One region of the Bradyrhizobium sp. 40 genome, then DNA from elsewhere that is predicted to be linked to it. Evidence: predicted binding sites of a transcription regulator. Region 1 holds the regulator's gene; the other holds the start of a gene.

Region 1 (7,580 bases):
AACATTCGCCCGAACGTGCCGAGCAGGAGTTTTCGCCGTGGCCTTGATGCCGGTTTCCGACGCGCTTGCCGCGGTGCTGGCGGGTGCAGAGCCGCTGCCGGAAGAAATGATCTCCCTCGACCAGGCCTACCATCGCGTGCTCGCGCGTGACGTCGCGGCGCGGCGCACGCAGCCGCCGCAGGCGATGTCGGCGATGGACGGCTACGCGGTGCGAGCGGCCGATGCCGCGACGATCGATTCGGAGCTCACCATCATCGGCGAAGTCGCGGCGGGCCGACCGTTCGCGGGGATGGTCGGCGCCGGCGAGGCCGTGCGGATCTTCACCGGCGGCGTCGTTCCCGGTGGCGCGGACGCCGTCGTGATCCAGGAGGACACCGTCGCCGCCGGCAAGCGTATCACGATCAAGGAAGCCGCGATCGCCGGTCGGCACATTCGCCCCGCCGGCGTCGATTTCCGCGAGGACGACGTGCTCCTGCGCAAGGGAAGCCGTCTCACCGAGCGCGACCTCGCGCTCGCCGCCGGGATGAATCATCCGCACCTTGCCGTTTGCGGGCGTCCGAAGGTCGCGATTCTCGCCACCGGCGACGAGTTGGTGATGCCGGGCAGCACGCCCGGCCACGGCCAGATCGTCTATTCCAACGGCTACGCCCTGCACGCGCTCGCCCGCAGCGAAGGCGCCGAGACCATCGACCTCGGTATTGCCGCCGACACGCTGGAGGCCACCACCGCCGGCATCCGCCGCGCCCGTGAGAGCGGCGCCGACATCCTGATCACGACCGGAGGCGCATCGGTCGGCGACCACGATCTGGTCCAGCAGGCACTGCGGGACGAAGGCATCGCGATGGCGTTCTGGAAGATCGCGATGCGGCCAGGCAAGCCGATGATGCACGGGCGGCTCGGCGCAATGGGCGTGATCGGTCTGCCGGGCAATCCCGTGTCGTCCTACGTGTGCGCTTTCCTGTTCATGGTGCCGCTGATTCGTGCCCTGTCGGGCCGTTCAGTGATTCACCATCGCCGTGAGCGCGCCGTGCTCGGCCGCGATGTCAGCGCCAACGACCAGCGCGAGGACTATCTGCGCGCGCATCTGGAGGAGCGTGACGATGGCACACGCGTCGTTCTTCCCGTCAATCATCAGGACTCTTCGCTGCTTGCGAATCTCGCTGCAGCGCAGGTACTTCTCGTGCGCGCACCGTTCGCGCCGAAGGCCGAAGCCGGCACGGCTTGCGAAGTGTTGCGGCTCCCTGTTTGAGCGCCCCGGCAATGCGCGTTCCGCCAACTTTGCTCTGTTCACGGTAAATTAAGCAGTTGCGGAACATGTATCGAACATATAGTGTCCGTTCATGATTTGTTTCGAGCATGTAGCGGCATATTGCCGAATTCAGCGTCTCGGAATCGGACGACATCAACCGGGGGACTTTGGTCGAGATGTTAACGCGCAAACAATACGAGCTTCTGCGGTTCATCAGTGAACGTCTGAAGGAAAGCGGCGTACCGCCCTCCTTCGACGAGATGAAGGATGCGCTCGACCTGCGCTCGAAGTCGGGCATCCATCGCCTGATCACGGCGCTCGAGGAGCGTGGCTTCATCCGACGCCTGCCCAACCGCGCTCGTGCGATTGAAGTCATCAAGCTGCCGGAGCTCCAGGCAGCCGCCGGCAGCCGCCGCGGCTTCACGCCGAGCGTCATCGAGGGCAATCTCGGTAAGGTGCGTGCGAGCTCCAGCCTGCCCGCGGACGAGGGCGAACGTCCCGTCGCGGTGCCGGTGATGGGTCGCATCGCGGCCGGCACGCCGATCGAGGCGTTGCAGACCCGCAGCCATACTATCAGCGTACCGCCTGACATGCTCGGCTCGGGCGAGCATTACGCGCTCGAAGTGCGCGGTGATTCCATGGTCGAGGCCGGCATCCTTGACGGCGACATGGCGCTGATTCAGCGCAACGAGAGCGCCGATACCGGCGACATCGTGGTGGCGCTGATCGACGACGAGGAAGCGACGCTGAAGCGCTTCCGCCGTCGCGGCGCCTCGATCGCGCTCGAGCCCGCCAACGCGGCCTATGAGGTCCGCATCCTGCCGCCCAACCGGGTGAAGATTCAGGGCAAGCTGATCGGGCTTTACCGGAAGTACTGATACCGGGAGTACTTGATACCGGAAGTGCTTGGCGCCGCGCGCGCTTCCGATCGGCATCGCCGGTCAGGGATTGGAGCGGATCATCGTCCGCTCCGGCTGGGTAGTCTTTCTGGTTCTGCACAGACTATCCGGCCCCTCCTTCGGCGCTGGCTCCTCGCGACGCCCACGAAGCGGAACTGGTTCGCGGCGCAAGTGTTCGAGGAAACAGCGGCCAGCGATCAAGCTCGACCGTTGCAGTCAAGCCGGCGATATTCGCGCACGCGCCTCCCGAATGCATCGCAACTCGCTTTGTTCCTATTGAATTCGGGAAAGATAATGTGATCGCGGCTCGCGGAAACCAGCCGCAGATTTGCCCACAACCAAGCAGAGCGTTAATGCATCAACTCTGATAGAGGCCTGCGCCTCGATTAAGAGACGCGGGTTGCTATCCCAGCATGAGGAGCACCCGATGTGTGACTACAGCCTGCATGCCGTCGCGTCGCGCCCCGCCGAAGTCGGCGAGACGATCGTCACGACAAGCTTCCGCGGCACCTCGACGCGCGGCTTCGCCTCGGCAGCCGATCCGTCTGTTGCCGTCTGCCTGCTGCCGGGAACGGAGCTCGCCTTCGCCGACGACGTGCGCTACGATAATCGCTGGATCTGGACGCGCACCATCAATTCCCGCGTGGGCAAGTTCGGCAAGATCGATCCGCACGTTCCCGACCGCCATCACGACGCGATCGAATTCCCCGACGGCAAATATGTGCTGGTGACGCAGCTCGTCGAAGGCCAGCGCGCGACCGTGCTGCAACTGCCTGTGACCCAGCCGGTGACGGAGCGCGAGCACAAGGCGCAGGTCATCGTCGACAGGCAGCCGACCGTCACGCGCCTGCCGATCGGCTGACGCAGCCGGCTACGAGGTCGGAGGTCAAGATTGAATCGCCATCGCCGGCCGTGGCCGGCGAGATGGCGCGGTTTGCGCCCAGTGAATCCGAGCAGATGCACCAATCCACTGCATTGCTCCGCACCGTCAGATCAATCGTCGGCCTGCAAGTCGGTCTCCGCCGGCGTTGCGTCCTTGATGCGGGGCGCGATCGCCTTGGGCGCAAGGCTGCCGTCGAAATCACCCTCGCCTGCGCCGGCTGGCAACCAGGGGCGGCTCGCGCCTCTCGCCCTCACCGCCTGAACCACAAAGCCGTCACCACGCTGCGTCAGCGCCAGCGCACTCTGGCTGGCGAGCCGTTGCCGATCGACCACCATCGCCGCGCAATCGGGCGGCGCGGGGCGTGTCGTCACCACCAGCGCGGCCCGACTACAATCGTCCGCGAGAGCGTCGACGCGCAGTGCCAGCGCGACCAACCTCCCGTCGGCCAGTGGCGTCACGCAGCCCGATTCGTCACAGGACACGCCATCGGCCAGCGAGGCTCTGCCGGCATCGCGCGGATCTGCGTCGGCAGCGAGCCACTCCTTGAGCAGAAAGCTGTCCTTGCTCGTCCTGATCAGGTGCAGATGTCCGTCCCTGCCCCGCACCGCGACGCTGGCGCCATCCCCGGCAATCAGGATGTCGGGCTGCCGCGCCGACAGTCCCCAGAGGATCGCTGCCAGCAGGACCAGGGCGCCGGACCAGCGTAGCGGCGTGCGCAACAAGCCTAGCACAATGATTCCCAGGCTCGCCGCGATCAGCGGCGTGATCCCGAACGCCGGGATGCGGCCGACCGCGCCCGGTAAGGCCGCGACCCAGCGCGAGACCGCGACCATCCACTCGATGCCGATCCCCATCAGCCACCAGAACACGCTGTCCAGCCCGAACGGCGCAGCAAGCAGCCCCAACAATCCCGCCGGCATCACCAGCGCCGAGACCACCGGCATCGCGCCGAGATTGGCAAGCACGCCAAACGGCGTGACACGGTGGAAATGGAAAGCGGCGTAGGGCGTGGTCGCAAGTCCCGCAATCAGCGAGGCCATGAACAGCATCGCGATCTCGCGGCCACCCCACATCGCAATGCGCGCGGTCGCCGAATGGTCCGGCGAGGCAAACAAATTGGGCATGCCGATCTGCACCAAGGCGACGAGCCCGAGCGTTGCCGCAAACGACATCTGAAAACTCGGATGCACCAGTGCTTCCGGCGCGACCGCCAGCACGATCAGCGCGGCGACAGCAAGCGTGCGAAAGGTGATGGCGCGGCGATCGACCATCACCGCGATCAGCACTACCGCCGTCATGAAGAACGATCTTTGCGTTGCGACCTCCGCGCCCGACAGCAGCAGGTAGAACGCAGCAGCGACCAGCGCGGCGGCCGCCGACCATTTCTTGATGGCGAAGCCGGCCGCAAGTCCCGGGATCAGAGCGAGCAGCGCCCGCACCGCGAAGAACACGACACCGGCAACGACGGCCATGTGATAACCGGAAATCGAGAGCACGTGGCCGAGACCGGAGATGAACATCGCATCGTTGACGGGCGTGGTGATCGCATCGCGCCGCCCGGTAAGCAGCGCGGTCGCGATCGCCCGGTTGTCGCCGTCGAGCGTCGCCCGGATGCGGGCATCGATCGCATCGCGCAGGCCTTGCATGAAGGCCGCATAACGCAGCCGCAAGCCGGCGGTCTCAGGCGGCGGCGCCACCGTGATTGCGCCCATCGCGAAGCCGGAGGCGCCGATGCCCTGGAAGAACATGTCACGCGAAAAGTCGTAGCTGCCGGGCCGCACCGGCGCGAGCGGCGGCATCAACCGTGCCTTCAGCTGAACGAAGCTACCGACCTCCGGCGCGGTGCCTTTGCGGACCGACAGGCGCACGCGCTCAAGCCTGACGTCGCTGCGTTGCGCCTCCATCGCAGTGACGCGCAGCACGAAACGATCGGTACGCTCGCGGATGTCGCGAGCCTCGACAAAGCCCGACAACGACACCGAATAGAGCGCCTTTGCCAGCACCGGGTGGGCGATGCGCGCCGTCTTCCAGGTCGCGACGGCAAAGCCGGCCGCGACCGCCGCGATCATGATGGCTGGGGCGAACAGCCGGCTCCGCCGCAACAGAGCCGCGCCAAGCAGGAGTGCGATGGCGGTCGTGGCAACGACCCACAGTACTGGCTCGTGATCGGCAGAGAAATAAAGCGCGATGCCGCAGCCAAACGCTACGGGCACCCACGGCAACAGCCGCCCGGCGCCAGCCTCGGCGCGTAGCCATGCGCGGAGGGTCTCGGCCAGCGATGTCCAGAGGTCGAGGCCTGCAGGCGCGAGGCCGCCCGCGGACGCGGTGCGGCCCGCGGGCCACGTCCCTGCGATCCCCTGCGACCGTACCGGCCGGCCCGGCTCCGCCATTTCGTGCACTCGATGATACGCAACGAAGTCAGAAGCTACCGGAACGTGCAGGCGGGCGGATAGCGGTACGGATCAGGAACGAAAGGTTGCGATCGCTACTTTTCCTCTTCCATCGTCACAGCGACATCGGCCTTGGCCGACAGCCGGACCTTGTTGCCCTCGATATCGGCGACGAGGCCCTTGTCGATGAAGTGATGATGCCCCTTGTGGCTGCCCTCGCCGCTGTCCTTCTTGGTCAGCTTGATGCGATTGCCTTCGACCTTGTCGACGGTGCCGATGTGGACGCCGTCGGCGCCGATGACTTCCATATGCTCTGCGATGTTCTGCATGGTGGGTTCCTTATTGGGCCCACCCCAACGCGCGAGGTGCATGTTCGTTCTCTCACGAGGATGACGAAGTCGTGTGCTCCACTGGTCAGATCAGCGGCGCCTGGGACGAAGCATGGTGATTGACGATCTTCCAGTCGCCGTCCTCGCGCATGATGACCCAGCTCATCTTGACCGAGAAATCGGGGCGTTCGCCGGCGAGATCGAACGAGATGCTCGCGGCCATATTGATCAGGTCAGGACCTGCCTGCGCCGCCTTCACCTCGGAAAATAACGCGCTCGGCTTGCGCCAGCGTGGCAGGCCGTTGAAATAGTCTGCGACGCCGTCCCTGCCCCGGTAGAGCTTTGGGTTGGAGCCGAAGAAGAACGCATTCCTCGCATAGAGCGATGAGAGCGCGGCCGCATCGAGCGTGGCGAAGCCGGCGCGCCATTTCGCGATGATGGCGGAAACGATCGCGTCGGCTTCATTACTCATTGTGGTCTCGCAGCTCTTTTCAACCTTTAGCCACTTCCTTCGCGAACGTGTCGCGCAGACCGATGGTCCTGGAAAATACCGGCTTGCCGGGCGTCGAGTCCCTGTCGCGCACGAAATAGCCCTGGCGCTCAAACTGCATTACCTCGGTCGAATTGCTTTCCGCGACCGATGCCTCGACACGGGCATCAGCGAGAATTTCCAGCGACTGCGGATTGAGGTCGGCGGCGAAGTTCGAGGCGTCCGGGCTCGGATTGGCAAACAGCTGGTTGTAGACGCGAATTTCCGCGGGCACGGATGTTGCCGCCGACAGCCAGTGCATGGTGGCCTTGACCTTGCGGCCATCGGGCGCGTTGCCGCCCTTGGTCGCGGGATCGTAGGTGCAACGCAGTTCCACCACTTCGCCTGCATCGTTCTTGATCACACCGGTGCACTTGACGAAATAGGCGTAGCGCAGCCGCACCTCGTTGCCCGGCGACAGACGGAAGAACTTTTTCGGCGGGTTCTCCATGAAGTCGTCCTGCTCGATATAGAGCTCACGGCCGAACGTGATCTTCCGGGTGCCGGCGGAGGGATCGTCCGGATGATTGATCGCCTCGAGCTCCTCGGTCTGCCCTTCCGGATAGTTCTCGATCACGACCTTGAGCGGCTTCAGCACCGCCATGCGCCGCTGCGACGTGCGATTCAGTTCCTCGCGTATGCAGAACTCGAGCATACCGACGTCGACGACGCTGTTGGCTTTGGCCACGCCGATGCGCTTGACGAACTCGCGAAGGGCGGCCGGCGGCACGCCGCGGCGGCGCATCCCCGCCATCGTCGGCATGCGCGGATCGTCCCAGCCCGCGACATGGCCCTCGCGGACGAGCTGGGTCAGCACGCGCTTCGACAGCAGCGTGTAGGTCAGGTTCAGCCGCGCGAATTCGTACTGGTGCGGCTTCGACGGCACCGGCAGCTTCTCGATGAACCAGTCATAGAGCGGCCGGTGATCCTCGAACTCCAGCGTGCAGATCGAGTGCGTGATGCCTTCGATCGCGTCCGACTGGCCGTGGGCATAGTCGTAGCTCGGATAGATGCTCCACTTGGTCCCGGTGCGCGGATGGTGCGCATGCAGGATTCGGTACAGCACGGGGTCGCGCAGATTGATGTTGCCCGCGGCCATGTCGATCTTGGCCCGCAGCACGCGCGCGCCGTTCGGGAATTCGCCCGCCTTCATGCGACGGAACAGGTCGAGGTTTTCATCCACGGTGCGATCGCGGAAGGGCGAGTTCTTGCCGGGCTCGGTCAGCGTGCCGCGCGCAAGACGGATCTCCTCCTGGGTCTGGTCGTCGACATAGGCAAGCCCGTCTCGGATCAGCTGCTCC
Region 2 (4,141 bases), 2.1 Mb from region 1:
GCGCCACGGGGATGCCGGTCTGGATCGCCAGGATCACGGCCTGACACGCCCCGTGCACGGTCTCGAACGACACCGCGCCGGCCGCGATGGTATCGGGGATGCCGCGCAGACGGATGGTCAATTCCGAGATGATGCCGAGCGTGCCCTCGGCGCCGACGAACAGATGCGTCAGGTCATAGCCGGCGGATGATTTCTTCGCGCGCGTGCCGGTCGTGATGATCTCGCCGTCGCCGCGGACCACTTTCAGCGCCAGCACACTATCGCGCATGGTGCCGTAGCGCACCGCGTTGGTGCCGGAGGCGCGGGTCGAGGCCATGCCGCCGAGAGAGGCGTCCGCGCCGGGGTCGATCGGGAAGAACAGGCCTTGATCGCGCAGATGCTCGTTCAGCGCCTTGCGGGTGACCCCGGGCTGGATCACGCAGTCGAGGTCCTCGGCATGCACCGCGAGCACCTTGTTCATGTCGCGCAGGTCGATGCAGATTCCGCCGGCGGGTGCGTTGACCTGGCCCTCGAGCGAGGTGCCGGTGCCGAAGGCGATGACGGGCACGCCGTTTTTCGCGCAGATCCGCACCACGTCCTGGATGTCGGCGGTCTCCTGCGCCATCACCACGCCGTCCGGCGGCTGGTTCACGATCCATGTGGTGGTATGGCCGTGCTGCTCGCGGACGGCCTGCGAGGTGATGAGGCGGTTGCCGAACCGCGCGGCAAGCTGCTCCAGCGCGCTCGCAAGGGCTTTCGGCGCCGGCCGCGGCGGATTATTGGTGATGGTCGTACCCACGGACGTTCCTCCCGACGAGACGAACCGTGGCAAAGGACATCTCACCGGTCAAGTCAAGCGACCGGACGCATAGCTGGGGAAGGACACATGCCGGAGACTGCTGCGACAACGATCGAGGGCGCGCCGTTCCGCGCCTCGATCATGCAGATCGAGCCGCAATGGATCGACTACAACGGCCACCTCAACATGGCCTATTACAACGTGATGTTCGACCGCGCGATCGATCAGATGTGGCTGACGCTCGGGATCGGGCCGGGCTACATGAAGGAGCGCGGCGGCTCGACCTTCACTGCCGAGTGCCACGTGCGGTATCTGCGCGAAATCCACCTCGGCGATCCCGTGCAGGTCTCGGTCTGGTTGCTGGAAGCCGACGAAAAGCGGCTTCACACCTTCCAGGAGCTGCGACACGCCACCGAAGGCTGGGTATCCGCCACGTCGGAGAACATGTCGCTTCACATCGACATGGGCTCACGAAAGGTGGCGGCTTTTCCGCCAGACATAAGCGAGCGCATCGCAGCGGTGGTCAAGACCCACAGCGCGGTGCCACGGCCCGAGGGCATCGGCCGGAACGTGGCGATGCCCTCGAAGCGGTAAGCGCGCTATACCCTGGTGCGGCCGCGGGCCAGACCGACAACGGCCGAGACCAGGAACAACACGACCGCGATGAAGAAGATGATCTTGGCGATTTCGATCGACGCGCCGGCGAGGCCGCCAAAGCCCAGGATACCGGCGATCAGGGCGATAACCAGAAACGTCACTACCCAGCTAAGCATGATCCGAACCTCTGTTTCGATGTCTGTCTGCGATCGGCGCGCCTGACGCGCCTCACTTGCAGAACCAATCGCCAACTCGGAACAATGGTTCCGAGCCGCTAGGGCCGGAAATTCGCCTGACCCGCAGGAACAAATTGGCTTTCCGCGCACGTGGAAAACCTCCGCCCGCGGCCCCATATAGGGACCAATCCCTGTTAAGAAGGCTCCCCTTTCACCACCCCGCGGTGCCAACGTGGGGCAAATGATTCGCATGACCGAGCCGAGCAAGATCACGTCCCAGAGCGTCCCCGACCACCAGCCCGCAGCCGGCGGCATCGCCGCGCGTGCGCGGGCCTCGGTGGGCCCGCAATACCTGTCCGGGCTCAATCCGGAGCAGCGCGAGGCTGTGGAAACGCTGGACGGCCCGGTTCTGGTGCTGGCCGGCGCCGGCACCGGCAAGACCCGCGTGCTGACCACGCGCATCGCCCATATCCTGAGCCAGGGCCGCGCCCGCCCATCCGAAATCCTGTCGGTGACCTTCACCAACAAGGCCGCGCGCGAGATGAAGCACCGGCTGGGTCAGATGCTCGGTCATGCGGTGGAAGGGATGCCGTGGCTCGGCACTTTCCACTCCATCGGCGGGCGCATCCTGCGGACCCACGCCGAGCTGGCGCAGCTCAAGTCGAACTTCACCGTGCTCGACGTCGACGATCAGGTCCGACTGCTCAAGCAGCTTCTGCAAGCCGACAATATCGACGACAAGCGCTGGCCCGCGCGCATGCTCGCCGGCCTCATCGACGGCTGGAAGAATCGCGGCCTGACGCCGTCGCAGGTGCCGTCGGGCGAAGCCGCCGTGTTCGCCAACGGCAAGGGCGGCAAGCTCTATGCGAGCTACCAGGAGCGGCTGAAGATTTTGAACGCCGCCGATTTCGGCGATCTGCTGCTCGAGGACATCCGCATCTTCCGCGAGCATCCGGATATCCTGCGGCAGTACCAGCAGCGCTTCAAATTCATCCTGGTCGACGAGTATCAAGACACCAACGTCGCGCAATATCTATGGCTGCGGTTGTTGTCACAGGCGCCATCGTCCAATCCGTCATTGCCCGGCTTGCCCCGGCAAGCCATCGATTCTTCGCCAGATGGATCACCGGGTCTCGACGCTTCGCATCGGCCCGGTGATGCCGAGAATGACGATGTGGCGCCGCCTCCGGCGAACGAAAAAACCCACGTCAAAAACATCTGCTGCGTCGGCGACGACGACCAGTCGATCTATGGCTGGCGTGGCGCGGAGGTCGACAACATTCTTCGTTTCGACCATGATTTTCCCGGCGCCAAGGTCATCCGCCTCGAGCGCAACTACCGCTCGACCGGCCACATCCTCGCCGCCGCCTCGCATTTGATCGCCCACAACGAGGGCCGGCTCGGCAAGACGCTGCGCACCGAAGACCATGACGGCGAGAAGGTCACGGTGACAGGCTCGTGGGATTCGGAAGAGGAAGCCCGCGGCATCGGCGAGGAGATCGAGCAGATCCAGCGCCAGGGCGACAAGCTCAACGAGATCGCGATTCTCGTTCGCGCCTCCTACCAGATGCGCGAGTTCGAAGACCGCTTCGTCACGCTCGGCCTGCCCTATCGCGTCATCGGCGGCCCGCGCTTCTACGAGCGCGCCGAAATCCGCGACGCGCTGGCCTATCTGCGCGTCATCAATTCACCGGCCGATGATCTCGCCTTCGAGCGCATCGTCAACACGCCCAAGCGCGGCCTGGGCGATGCCACCGTGCAGATGCTGCACGACCACGCCCGCAAGCGCCGCATTCCGCTGTTCGAGGCGGCGCGCGCGGTGGTCGAGACCGACGAGCTGAAGCCGAAGGCGCGCGGCTCGTTACGCGACGTCGTCGCGCAGTTCGACCGCTGGCGCGCCCAGCGCGAGGTCACTTCGCACACCGAGCTCGCCGAGATCGTGCTCGACGAGAGCGGCTACACCGAGATGTGGCAGAAGGACCGTTCGGCGGACGCCGCGGGCCGGCTCGAAAACCTCAAGGAGCTGGTGCGCTCGATGGAGGAGTTCGAGAATCTACAAGGCTTCCTCGAGCACATCTCGCTGGTGATGGACCGCGACAGCGGCGCCGATGAGGACGCGGTGTCGCTGATGACGCTGCATTCGGCCAAGGGGCTGGAATTCGACAACGTATTCCTGCCCGGCTGGGAGGAAGGCCTGTTTCCGAGCCAGCGCACGCTGGACGAACAGGGCCGCGCCGGCCTCGAGGAAGAGCGCCGGCTCGGCCATGTCGGCCTGACCCGGGCCCGCCGCCGCGCCAAAATCTACTTTGCGACCAACCGCCGGATCCACGGCACCTGGTCGACCACGATCCCGTCGCGCTTCCTCGACGAATTGCCGGCCGCCAATGTCGAGATCACGGAATCCAAGGGCGGCTCGGCCTGGGGCGGCACCGGCGGCTACGGCGCCTCCCGCTTCGACGACATGGAAGCGTTCGGCTCCACCTATTCGACCCCCGGCTGGCAGCGCGCCCAGGCCAATCGCAATCGTGGCGGCGGCGGGGGCGGCAATGGCGGCCGCGGCAGCTTCGAGGAACAAGCCTCGTCGTTTTCG

Evidence for each region. Region 1 encodes LexA, which represses DNA repair genes until DNA is damaged. Its sites were predicted from a motif close to TGTTCNNNNTGTGTTCNG; they were not measured.
Region 2: the regulator LexA is predicted to act here: its motif matches at 1,611-1,628, upstream of IVB40_RS06810 (UvrD-helicase domain-containing protein).

Annotation. Positions count from the first base shown of each region.
Region 1 is NZ_CP064688.1:3,538,223-3,545,802, reverse strand. Features, by position in the region: gene glp (gephyrin-like molybdotransferase Glp) at 38-1,249, shown strand; gene lexA (transcriptional repressor LexA) at 1,426-2,127, shown strand; gene IVB40_RS17220 (hypothetical protein) at 2,576-3,010, shown strand; gene IVB40_RS17215 (ComEC/Rec2 family competence protein) at 3,142-5,421, opposite strand; gene IVB40_RS17210 (DUF2171 domain-containing protein) at 5,517-5,750, opposite strand; gene IVB40_RS17205 (SgcJ/EcaC family oxidoreductase) at 5,836-6,222, opposite strand; gene IVB40_RS17200 (glutamine--tRNA ligase/YqeY domain fusion protein) at 6,242-7,580, opposite strand, start outside.
Region 2 is NZ_CP064688.1:1,445,871-1,450,011, reverse strand. Features, by position in the region: gene IVB40_RS06825 (FAD-linked oxidase C-terminal domain-containing protein) at 1-778, opposite strand, end outside; gene IVB40_RS06820 (thioesterase family protein) at 866-1,372, shown strand; gene IVB40_RS06815 (DUF1328 domain-containing protein) at 1,378-1,551, opposite strand; gene IVB40_RS06810 (UvrD-helicase domain-containing protein) at 1,793-4,141, shown strand, end outside.